Regions from separate parts of the Vibrio apostichopi genome, predicted to be linked through region 1. Evidence: predicted binding sites of a transcription regulator. Region 1 holds the regulator's gene; each other region holds the start of a gene.
What was found. Region 1 encodes MetJ, which represses methionine synthesis genes. Its sites were predicted from a motif close to TTAGACNTNTANANGTCTAA; they were not measured.

Region 1 (4,268 bases):
TAACCACCTAGGAACTTTGAAGTACATCTATTAACATGAACAAGATCCCCCAAATAATAATATCCTAGGAACCTACACCTATGTCTGAAGACAGCCGCCAAGACCAATCCTCTCAAGAATTATCGCCTCAAGAACGATTCCGTCAGCAAGCTCTTGATTATCATGAGTTCCCAATTCCAGGCAAAATTGCCGTAGCACTGACGAAGCCTGCAAACTCTGCAGAAGATCTAGCACTTGCATACAGCCCAGGCGTGGCTGAGCCTGTTCGCGAGATCGCACAGAACGTTGATAACGTCTATAAATACACAGGTAAGGGCAACATGGTTGCTGTTATCTCTAACGGTACTGCGATTCTTGGCCTAGGTAACCTTGGTCCTATTGCTTCTAAACCTGTAATGGAAGGTAAAGCGCTACTGTTTAAGCGTTTTGCTGGTTTAGATTCTATCGATATTGAAGTAAAACACCGCACAATCGATGAGTTCGTTGATACGGTTGCGAATATCGCAGATACATTCGGTGGTATTAACCTAGAAGACATCAAAGCACCAGATTGTTTTGAGATTGAACGTCGCCTGATTGAGCGTTGTGATGTACCTGTATTCCACGATGACCAACACGGTACTGCGATTGTAACGGCAGCGGGTATGCTGAACGCGATTGAGCTTCAAGGTAAGAAACTGGAAGAGTGTAAGATCGTTTGTTTAGGTGCTGGCGCAGCGGCTGTAGCATGTATGGAGCTACTGATTAAGTGTGGCGCTCAGCGTGAGAAGATCTACATGCTTGACCGTAAAGGTGTGATCCACACTCGTCGTGATGACCTAAACGAATACAAAGAGCTGTTCGCAAATAACACTGACAAGCGCACGCTTGAAGATGTTATCGAAGGCGCTGACCTGTTCTTGGGTGTATCGGGTCCTAATTTGCTACCAGCTGAAGCACTAACGTTGATGGCTGATAAGCCTGTTGTGTTTGCATGTTCAAACCCAGATCCAGAGATCAAGCCTGAGCTTGCTCATGAAGTTCGTTCTGACCTGATTATGGGTACTGGCCGCAGTGATTACCCTAACCAAGTAAACAACGTACTTTGTTTCCCATTCATTTTCCGTGGTGCGCTAGATGTGCGTGCGAGCGAAATCAATGACGAAATGAAATTGGCTGCTGTTAAAGCGATTCGTGAACTGGCGAAAGAAGAAGTTCCGGCTGAAGTACTGGCTGCTGCGGGTGAAACTGCATTGGAGTTCGGTAAAGGTTACATCATTCCTAAGCCAATGGACCCACGTCTACTTCCTCGCGTAGCAAAAGCTGTAGCGGAAGCGGCGGTTGAGTCTGGCGTTGCTCGTATTGAGATGCCTGCTAACTATATGGCTTAATAGCTTGTTATAGCTTGTTCGCGACTGCTCTATTGAGCGAAAAGAATAATAAAAAACCGACCCATTAGGAGTCGGTTTTTTTATGTCTATCATTCACTGCGCAGTCATAGAGGGCGTAGTGGTTGATGTTACAAATAGGGTTCAGTTATCGCGAATCAATATTGAAGGCAGTGACTGAGTTATTGTTATTCTTCGTCAAACGCTTCGAACTCGATACCCATCTCTGTCATCAGTTTTTTCACTTCAGTCGGAATATCGTCTGGACGGTCTTTACGAAGGTCTTCATCCGTTGGTAGTGGTTGGCCTGTGTACGCATGTAGAAAGGCTTCGCACAGTAGCTCACTGTTTGTTGCATGGCGTAGGTTATTAATCTGGCGGCGAGTGCGCTCGTCAGTAAGAACCTTTAACACTTTTAGAGGGATAGAAACTGTAATTTTCTTTACTTGTTCGCTTTTCTTTCCATGCTCAGCATATGGGCTTATGTATTCACCATTCCAGTCGGCCATTGCGTACCTTCATCACTTTAGTTGTTAGAATAAATTAATAGTGGTGATTTTAGCGGGATTTACTGCCATAAGCAAAGACATATGGACGTCTAGAAGTGTTGACGTCTCACGTTTATGAAAGTAAAGTGAATAACATATATCTAACACAGCCGCAAAATGCCGACAAGCAGCTGTGATTCTCAGACGCAAAACTTGTAAGGAAGCACCTATGAGCAGCCGGAAGCCAGCAACCATCGCAGTACGTACTGGTATCGAGTCAGACACGCAACACCATGCCGTTGTCCCACCTATTTATCTTTCGACTAACTATGGGTTTCCCGCTTTTGGTGAAGTGCCAAAGTATGATTATACCCGTTCTGGTAACCCAAACCGTGGTTTATTAGAAACGGCACTGTTCGAGCTTGAATCGGGCAAAGGCGCAGTTGTTACTAACTGCGGTACTTCGGCGCTTAACTTATGGGTTTCGGCTTTCTTAGGTGGCGATGATCTTATTATTGCACCGCACGACTGCTACGGCGGCACTTACCGTCTGTTTAACACACGCTCACTCAAAGGTGACTTCAAAGTTCTGTTTGTTGATCAATCGGATCAAGCAGCGCTGGATGCGGCGATCGCGCTTAAGCCAAAGTTGATCTTAATTGAAACACCATCGAACCCATTGGTTCGTGTGGTTGATATTGCAGAAACTTGCCGCAAAGCGAAAGAAGTGGGTGCACTGGTTGCTGTCGACAACACGTTTTTGACACCTGTGTTCCAAAAGCCTTTAGAGCTGGGTGCTGATTTTGTTATCCACTCAACCACTAAATACATCAACGGACACTCGGATGTTATTGGTGGCGTTGTGGTCACCAAAACTGAAGAGCACGCTGAAGAGTTAGCATGGTGGGGCAACTGTATTGGTGCGACCGGCACACCATTTGATAGCTACATGACGCTACGTGGTATTCGTACGCTAGGTGCGCGTATGCGTGTTCACGAAGAGAGCTCACGTGAAATTCTGACGGCTCTGCAACAACAAGACCTGGTGGGTACGATTTACCACCCAAGCCTGCCTGAACATCCGGGTCACGAGATCGCCAAGAAACAGCAGTTGGGCTTTGGTTCCATGCTGAGCTTTGAGTTTGCGGGCTCTTTTGAAGCGCTTAAATATTTTGTCGATAAGTTAGAGCTATTTTCTTTGGCTGAATCACTGGGTGGTGTTGAAAGCTTGATTTGTCACCCTGCGTCGATGACTCACCGTGCGATGGGTGAAGAAGCATTGGCTGAAGCGGGTGTTTCTCAACAACTACTGCGCCTTTCTGTCGGCCTTGAAGATGCAGAAGACCTAATCGACGATCTCAAGCAAGCCTTCGAAAGAACACAAGGCTTTATCGCTGAAGGGGAGGGTTAATAATGGCAACCTTTCGCCAGCTACATAAATTTGGTGGCAGCAGTTTAGCGAACCCTGAATGTTATCAACGCGTGGTCAACATTCTTAGAGAATACTCATCAGCCACTGACTTGGTCGTGGTATCGGCAGCGGGTAAAACAACCAACCGTTTGATTGAGTTTGTTGAAGCGCTCGACAAAGATGGCCGTATTGCTCATGAATGCCTACAAACCCTTCGTCAGTTCCAGCTTGAACTGATTGAAGCATTACTTGAAGGCGAAGCCGCTTCTCAACTAACGGCAACCATCCAACAAGAATTTACCGCTTTGGGTGAGCTCACTGCTCCCTTGAGCGAAGCACAAAAAGCGCAAGTGCTTGGTCATGGTGAGGTTTGGTCTTCACGTTTGTTGGCGACGTTGTTGTGCCAGCATGACTTACAAGCGGTTGCTCAAGATGCGCGTGCCTTTTTACGTGCAGAAGCGGGTGCTCAACCTGAAGTTGACCGCGCACGCTCTTACCCTCTGATTAAAGAAGCCTTAGCGCAGCATGCCCATTGTCGCGTGGTGATTACGGGCTTTATGGCTCAAAACTGCGAAGGCGAAACGGTACTGCTCGGTCGTAACGGTTCGGATTACTCAGCAACTGTGATTGGTGCTCTAGCTGAAGTTGAACGTGTGACTATTTGGAGTGACGTGGCGGGTGTATACAGCGCAGATCCTCGTTTGGTTTCGGATGCGTGCTTACTGCCTCTGCTTCGCCTTGATGAAGCGAGTGAATTAGCTCGTTTAGCGGCTCCAGTGCTACACAGCCGAACGCTACAGCCTGTGGCTCAAAGTGCTATGGACTTAAGCTTACGCTGTAGCTATCAGCCGGAGGCGGGCTCTACACAGATAGAGCGTGTACTGGCATCGGGTCGTGGTGCAAAAATCATTACCTCTTTGGATGAAGTTCTTATCGTGCAACTGACTTTTGGTCACGGTCATGATTTCGATCGTCTAGAGAGTGAAGTCCTTGAAGGGCTTA
Region 2 (4,268 bases), 1.9 Mb from region 1:
GAGTGAATCGCTCAAAAGCTATGAGCAGTTCATCCGCAAACAGTTAACTCGCCTGCCAAATATTGCCTCTATTGAATCCAGCTTCGCCTTCGGTCAGGTAAAAACAAAGACCAAGCTGCCAGTGAGGTAATTAGGGGCGACTTAATTGGACTGTACAGAAGGCATTGGATAGTCATCTCCAACCATACAAACAAGTGCGCCACCAAATGCTTTATCGTAACGTATTTTTCCGGTCGTATTAGAACTTTCGAGACTCGTATTGCCATCGACAATCTGATTAATTTCTTGTGCCACTTTTATTGGTACCAACCAGATACAAGCCGCAAGAGAACAGGTTGCTGACGACGATTCACAACCTGTCTCGGTGCTTCCTCGTGCCCACTGACTACCCTTTTCCTTAAGCAGTAATTGCGTTGCTATGTAATCTGGATTATCGATGTACTGATCTCCACCTATCCATGTATCGTCAAAAGATAGGTACGGCCCTTGCCATGTTGATAGGCCCGGATTTTCAATTAAGTGATTGATATTCAAGTAGCCGTATTTAGTGTCGGTATCGGAAGTGATGGGAGGCAAAGAGCCATTATCAAGAGAATATTGCTCAGCGGCATCCAAGACTGTATTCAGTTGCCCGATCAGAAAGTCTGCCTCATCGACACGGGACATACGGTTGCCAAACTGGTTGTAGATAAAAAATGCGCAAATAAGCATGAGCAAACTAAACGCTGCAAGTTTCCATTTTTTTATCTGACACAAAAGTTTCAACATCTAATCTTTATCTCTCATTAAAACGGTTCTAATAACGCTAAGGCTTCCTTATGGGGAAAGATTATACCAGAGTAAAATCAAGCGTTTTGTATTGAAACATACTGCCCTACTGACGGTAAATATGCCTAGCTATTAAAGGCCAATTTAGAACTAGAACCTCCTCCCCAAATAAGAAAAGCAAATATCGAATAGTCTTAACTACCCTGCTTCACTGACTGAATCACTTACATCAACCTTGTGTTGATTGATCCAGTAAAACAAACCTAAGACAAGGGAATCGATTCCGAAGTGGTCGTTTTATCTGACTGTCATCTAATTTTTGTACTTTGATATAACAAATAGTTAAAAAGTTATTGAGCGATCGTTCAAATATATTGAAGTTTCCACTATAGTTGATTGGTCAAACAACTCACAACAAGGAAAAGTTATGAATAAAAGTACCGAATCTCAATCAGATCCAACTCGATCTATCCCCCAAGAAGCATTTGATTGGTATGACGAATATGCACACGGTCTGATTGATCGCAGAGAGTTTATGGCTCGTCTATCTGGGTTGGCTGTACTTGGCTTAACCATGACAACATTAACGTCTGCATTGATTCCTAATTATGCAAACGCAGAGCAAGTCTCTTTCAATGATCCTTCCATCAAAGCAACCTACGAGAAATTTCCTTCGCCTAAAGGCCACGGAGAAGGCTATGGCTACTTGGTGGTACCAAAAGAGCTAGAGGGTAATGCGCCTGTCGTCTTGGTCATACATGAAAATAGAGGCTTGAATCCATACGTAAAGGATGTGGCAAGACGACTCGCGGCCGCTGGGTTTATTGCGTTTGCACCTGATGCACTCTATTCGCTTGGCGGGTACCCAGGTAATGATGATGAAGGTCGAGCAATGCAAAAATCATTATCCAGAGAGAAAATCGAAGAAGACTTTATCGCCGCTGCAAACTTTTTGAAATCTCATGAAAAAAGTAACGGAAAACTAGGCGCTGTAGGGTTTTGCTTCGGTGGCTATATCGTGAATATGTTGGCGGCGGTAATGCCAGAGCAGCTGGATGCGGGCGTTCCATTTTACGGCACTCCTGCCGCTCCTGATTTAAGAAAGAACGTCAAAGGGCCATTACTGATCCAATTCGCTGGAATCGATAAACGTGTGAATGCAACTTGGCCAGACTATGAAGCCGAACTCAAAGAGATTGGGGCAGACTACACCGCTTACATCTATGACGGTGTGAATCATGGCTTCCATAACGATTCAACAGGTCGATATGCCGAAGAAGAAGCAGAATTAGCATGGACACGTACGCTTGAGTTCTTTAATCAAAAGCTTTCTTAATAGGCGAGATTACCGAACCCGTTTTCTTTAGGTTGCAAGTGACTGCCCTATATCTTACTCAACGAAACCCAAAAGGCCTCATACGTGCGAGGCCTTTGTTTTCTAGATCTAACTTTGCTTCTGACAAACCTATTGACCCAACTTTATAAATAGATAATATAGACATCTAGACATCTAAACGTCTTTTGGTTAATTAAATGGAGTTATCATGAACCGCTACAAAAAAATCACAGCATCCCTGTTGGCATTAGCATTCGCATTCGGCGTGACAGGATGTGGAAAAAAAGACGAGGATGTTATCAAGATTGGGGCGACAGTTGGCCCACATGCACAAGTTGTACAAGCTGTTGCCAAAGAAGCAGCAAAGCAAGGGATAAACATTGAACTCGTCGAATTCTCAGACTACATCACCCCTAACGCAGCACTGGACGATGGAAGTATCCAACTGAACAGTTACCAGCATCAGCCATTTCTCGATAACTTTAATGCCAATCACGATAGCCAGTTAGTTTCTATCGGACGTTCAATTTTGATGCGTATGGGCGTTTACTCGAACAAGTACACTTCGCTTGACTCTATCCCAGATAACGCACGAATCGCGATTCCAAACGACCCAACGAATGGCGGGCGTGGACTGCTACTACTTGAAGATGCCGGGCTGATTTCATTAAAAGACAACGCTGGTTTCAATGCATCTTTAAACGATATTGTTAACAACCCGAAGAACATTCGATTTGTTGAAGTGGATGCCGCTCAGCTACCCCGCTCTCTTGACGATGTAGATGCAGCAGCAATCACCATGAACTATGTCATGTCGGCTGGGCTCGATCCTAAGAAACAAGGCATTTACTTAGAGAAAAAAGACGCACCTTTAGCTGTGATGGTTGTGGCAGCGCGAGAAGAAGACAAAAACAATGAAACGTATAAAAAGATCATCTCAATTTACCACTCACAAGAGATCAATGACTTTTTAAACAGCACTTTCAAAGGCACTATCGAAGCTGCAAATTAAGCTAAATAAGCTAAATAAATCATTTCAGATTTGGCGCTGTCTGCAACTCAGTAAGCAACGCCAGATTTGAGTGACGTTTTCATCGATGACTCATTCCAACCCTCTTTTCAAATTAGAGAACCAAGCTTAAGTTACTTAAATCGAGGTTGAAAACCGGGTCATCCGAGCGGATTATGTAAGTACGAAATTCAATTAAATCTGGGTTCTTCGCATGAATAAAGAAGTGATACTGTTTGATATAAACGAAACGGTTTTAAATTTGGAGTCATTACAGCCTAAATTTAAAGCGGCATTTGGCAGTGAGGATGCACTATCACTTTGGTTCTCAAAGCTTTTGCACTCTTCAACGGTTTGCATCGCAACAAACGTAAAGTCTACTTTTTCTGAACTAGCGAATGCAGCGCTCGGCGCTATTGCACAACGGTACAAGTGTGATTTAACGGCGGAAAGCAAAGATGCCTTGTTAACTTCTTTTGCCACTCTACCGCCGCACACTGATATCAAAGCATCTTTACTTGAATTGCGTAACAACGGCTTTAAAACCGTCGCTTTTTCAAACTCATCCCTCGACCTAATCACTTCTCAAATCAAGAACTCAGGCTTAGAAGATTATTTCGACACCGTCATTTCCGTTGAAGAAACAGGCAGTTTCAAACCAAATTCAGATGTGTATAGATTTGCAGCAGAAACGTTAAAAGAGCCTGTCGAAAACCTTCGTCTTGTCGCTACTCACGATTGGGACACTCATGGTGCATTATCCGCCGGCTTACAGGCAGCCTATATAGACCGCACAGGCGTTGAATATCATCCTTTGTATTTGAATCCTGAGATTAGCTGCAGGACGATGGATGGTGTGGTGGAACAAATCATTAAGCACAATTTAGAAAAGTAACACCTCAAGAGACTTTTCTCCTGACTCGATACAAACAAAAAGGCCTCGTACACGCGAGGCCTTAGTGTTATCTATCGAAAGGTTGTCCCCCGACTCCACCAACTTAGCCGCTTTCATCAACTTTTCATTAAACAGTTTTAGTTGCTCTATCATATGGACATAGCCTGAACCTTCAACGTAGTTAGTAATCAATGACCTTGACAGAGATTAGTAGGATGAAAACTTTGAAAAGGTACTGCATAACGTGCCGACACATCATA
Region 3 (4,268 bases), 1.8 Mb from region 1:
GGCGAACTTTATTGCAGAAAGCAATGCGAACCTAAAAGGTAAGATCCGAAGTCGTTTACAAGCAGACTCTGAATCCATCTTTAAAGGTGTGATTAAGGATAATGAGCGTTACGATGTCACTATTTGTAATCCTCCTTTCCATGGATCGCAAGAAGAAGCGGAGCAAGGTTCTCAACGTAAACTAGACAACTTAGCAGCCAATCGAGCGAAGAAAGCAGGCTTACCGTTTAAGCCTGAGCGTAAAAACAAGAAGACGGCGCAGAATGCTGTAGATGCAGCGAACAAACCAACATTGAACTTTGGTGGTCAGAAAACCGAATTGTGGTGTCCGGGTGGTGAAGCTGCGTTTATCTTGAAAATGGCCAAAGAGAGCCAATTGTTCTCGACGCAAGTCTTGTGGTTTACGACGCTGATTTCTAAGAAAGACAACGTAGATATGATTCGTTCAGAACTTGGTAAGCTGAGAGCAAAACAAGTGAAAGTGGTTGAGATGTCTCAAGGACAAAAAGTCAGTCGCTTCGTTGCTTGGACATTTATGGACGACGAACAGCGTCAACAATGGATCGAATTGAAATAACGAATCCAGAATTGAAGTAACCGGTTCAAAACCGACCTCTAAAACTAACAACGGGCTTGCTGATACTTTCAGCAAGCCCGTTTCTATTTAATCATCTAAAACCCAAGCTGGTTTAAACAGAAAGCAACTCGTCTAATTCGCTTTGATACTTCTGCTGTAATGCGCTGTTGCCGGCTTTCTTTTCTAGTTCGATTAAGATCTGAAGTGAGGGTACTTGATAGCCATAACGCTGGTGGAATTTAAACAGGCGCAGCCGAGCATCATTATAATCCTCGGTACTGACTTCTATCTTAGATAGCTGAAGAATTGATTTTACGCGGTTTGGATCGTGGTCTATTGCTCTCGTGAAGTAGTATCGTGCTTGGTCCACTTCGCCTGCTTTAAACGCACAAAAAGCCGCGTTTTCATAACTTGCAGACACTAAATAATAGTAAGGCTGGTCAATAGCTTGGTTGAAGTATTTATCGGCTTGCTCGTATTCACCCTGTTTACATAAAAAGGTGCCGTAATTATTGAGCACGTTACCATTTTTGGAATCTAAGCGCAGAGCTTTTTGATAAGTCACTCTGGCTTCATCAATTTCGCCGACTCGTTCAAAATAGTGAGCCATAGACAGGCGTGCGCGATAGTAACTTGGTGCATGTTTAACGGCGAGTTCAAGATTCTCTCTAGCTCTTACCATGTTACCTTGCCCCATGTACCCCAAACCTAACTCGATTCGAGATTCAGACATCGCAATAGGGTCGCTTTCTATTTTAGGTTGTCCTTTAGTCACAGAAACGCAGCCAACCAGAGAGAATGAAGCAAGTAGCGCGAGATTTGGTAGTAGGGGATATGAAAACAACGATTTGGCAGGCATGTGCGGCTCCTTATGAACACAAACACATCATATGAAATCGCAGTCGTCGAAGTGGTAAATCTATTATGGAATGCGAGCCACACACCATAAAAAAGCCGCCCTCAATTAGCTGTTTTATCAACAACCTACCGAGTGCGGCTTTATCAAGATTAACTATAACGAACTACTGATTACTACGACCTGTTGATTACTACGAACTCACGTTTAATCGTCTTTAGTGAAGTTGTCTTCGCTGAAGTGATCCAGATCGTAAGGTGTTTGCTGGTAAACGCAGTAGTTTAGCCAGTTGGAGAACAATAAGTGCCCATGGCTTCGCCAGCTTGCAACCGGCTTATTATCTGGATTGTTGTTCGGGTAGTAATTGATAGGAATCACCGGCTCCATGCCTTCCCCTAAATCACGAACGTACTCACCGTGTAATGTATGCGCATCGTATTCTGGGTGACCAGTTACAAACACGTTTCGCTTATCTTTGGTTGCGGCTAAGTAAACACCAGCAACGTCAGATGTCGCAAGAATATCCAGTTCAGTATGGTCGTTTAGGTATTCTTGTGAGAAATCGGCATAACGCGAATGGGGCGCTAAAAACGTATCATCAAAGCCACGTAAAAGAGGGTGGTATGGGTTATGTATCTCGTGACTGTAAACACCAGAAAGCTTCTCCTTGCGCGTGCGTTTTGGCAAATCATACAACAGCTTCAAGCCCGCTTGAGCCGCCCAGCATACATACAGAGTCGAGGTAACGTGTTTATTGGCCCACTCCATGATGGTTTTTAGGTGGTCCCAGTAGATAACATCTTCAAATTGAACTAAGCCAAGCGGCGCACCAGTGATGATCAATCCATCAAAGTTTCTCCCTTTGACCATTTCAAATTGGCGGTAGAAGTTATCAAGGTGCTCTGTCGGTGTGTTTTTGCTTGGTCGGTCATCAATGCGCAGCAGCTCAACATCTACTTGCAATGGACTGTTCGATAGTAGGCGTAAGAATTGAGTTTCAGTTTCAATCTTCTTCGGCATTAGGTTGAGGATCAAGACTCGAAGTGGACGAATTTCCTGTGTCGATGCTCTTGATAGCGGCATAACAAAGATGTTCTCTTCACGAAGAACATCAGATGCTGGCAATTGGTCTGGAATGCGAATAGGCACAGCTTTCTCCCTAAGCTAGATATGTAGACGTCTATACTTCTAAATTTATAGTAGTTTTATACGCTTGTCGATATACAAAATGGATAGATGTAAATTATTTGTGTTTTTTATCAAAAGCAACACCTACCTACTAAGGGCTTGTAGTGTGTTGTTCGTACATTCGGGGTGGGGGAATAGTTTGACTCAAGTATGTAGGATTAGAGGAGTTATCGGAGCAACTCGATAGTATTTGAGATAAACTCATGTTTTCGAATTAGCCTGTAAAGTGACAGATGAAGTTAATACTCATTCGAGGATTGCCTGGCTCGGGCAAATCAACAAAAGCAAAGACCTACGATGCATTACATGTCGAAGCGGATATGTATTACGTGAATGAGCAAGGTGAATATCATTTCGATCCTAGGCAGTTGCAGCAAGCGCATGAGTGGTGTCAGAACACGACGGAAAATGGCCTAAAGCAAGGGCTAGATGTTGTGGTGTCGAACACATTCATCAAGCAGTGGGAAATGAAGGCTTATCGCCAACTTGCACTCAAATACAAAGCTGATTTGGTTATCGAAGTCTGCCGAGAGCAATATGGCAGCATTCATGATATCGAACCATCGGTGATTAAGCGTATGGTGAAAGATTGGCAAGAATAGTCCTGTACTTTTTGCTAACGACTATCTGGCTAACGAATCAAACACAACGACCAATATTTAAACTTAAAGAATAACTCCAAGGTAAAGATTGAAATGGCAAAGCGCTCAGTTGTGGTCGACATGACTTCTTATGGTATCTACTCCACATGGGATTCAAAATCTAAAGACCTACCAAAAATCCAAGAGTTCACCACGATTGTCGACGCTGAAATTGACGTCGAGTTTGGCTATATCCTGAATATCAAAAAAGCCAAAGGTGAAAAGATCCGTTACTGCATCTATCACCCAGATATCACCACAGATAAAGGTGAAGTCTTAGAACCGTTTGATGGTGAAGAATATGTAGGCAACAACGATTGGGACTTCTACTTAGGCGACACTATTTGGGCTCCTATCTCGAACAAACTCGGTAAATGGCGTATGACAGTCGAGCTAAAAGGAAACATCATTGCCGACAAGACATTCGACCTAGTTGGCAAAGACGAAAGCCAGTTCTGGAAGCGTCGAGGCTTCTAGACGAAATTTCTGGTAAACGTTAGTTTTAGGCTAAACGCAAGACAACAAAAAAGCCGAGTCACACGTCATATGGGGACTCGGCTTTTTGATATGAGCTAAATGGTATTTCCACCTAGCTTAGAAGCAAGACTATTGAGTCACGTAAGCGACAACAAACTCAGTGATTGCGACCATGTCCTTCACTGCAATGTACTCTTCAGTGGTGTGAACTTTCGCCATACCCGTAGAAAGGTTAACGGTTGTTAGACCTTTCGCGTTGAAGTTGTTTGCATCGCTACCGCCGCCAGTGCGTTTGGTGTTCGCCGTTACGCCAAGCTTCTCAAATGCTGTTTTGATAGAAAGAATATGCGGGTGATCGTCTGCAATCACGAATGCATCGTAAGCACGAGTCGATTCGATCTCCACTTCAGCACCGAACTGCTTCGCGCTTTCTTCAAATGTCGAAATCATATGCTCAACTTGCGCTGTTAGCTTCTCACCGTTTAGTGAACGCGCTTCTGCTACGACTTTAAGCTCTGGCATTACGATG

Region 2: the regulator MetJ is predicted to act here: its motif matches at 2,263-2,282, upstream of QUF19_RS07050 (MetQ/NlpA family ABC transporter substrate-binding protein).
Region 3: the regulator MetJ is predicted to act here: its motif matches at 2,606-2,625, upstream of metA (homoserine O-acetyltransferase MetA).

The regions. Positions count from the first base shown of each region.
Region 1 is NZ_AP028067.1:3,499,138-3,503,405, reverse strand. It holds gene QUF19_RS15740 (malic enzyme-like NAD(P)-binding protein) at 81-1,370, shown strand; gene metJ (met regulon transcriptional regulator MetJ) at 1,556-1,876, opposite strand; gene QUF19_RS15730 (O-succinylhomoserine (thiol)-lyase) at 2,085-3,266, shown strand; gene QUF19_RS15725 (bifunctional aspartate kinase/homoserine dehydrogenase II) at 3,269-4,268, shown strand, end outside.
Region 2 is NZ_AP028067.1:1,562,505-1,566,772, reverse strand. It holds gene QUF19_RS07065 (Lrp/AsnC family transcriptional regulator) at 1-130, shown strand, start outside; gene QUF19_RS07060 (type II secretion system protein) at 142-768, opposite strand; gene QUF19_RS07055 (dienelactone hydrolase family protein) at 1,196-2,104, shown strand; gene QUF19_RS07050 (MetQ/NlpA family ABC transporter substrate-binding protein) at 2,313-3,116, shown strand; gene QUF19_RS07045 (haloacid dehalogenase type II) at 3,328-4,008, shown strand; gene QUF19_RS07040 (hypothetical protein) at 4,197-4,268, opposite strand, start outside.
Region 3 is NZ_AP028067.1:1,691,945-1,696,212, forward strand. It holds gene rlmF (23S rRNA (adenine(1618)-N(6))-methyltransferase RlmF) at 1-577, shown strand, start outside; gene pilW (type IV pilus biogenesis/stability protein PilW) at 690-1,436, opposite strand; gene metA (homoserine O-acetyltransferase MetA) at 1,641-2,582, opposite strand; gene QUF19_RS07720 (AAA family ATPase) at 2,855-3,223, shown strand; gene QUF19_RS07725 (DUF3859 domain-containing protein) at 3,317-3,739, shown strand; gene QUF19_RS07730 (M20/M25/M40 family metallo-hydrolase) at 3,869-4,268, opposite strand, start outside.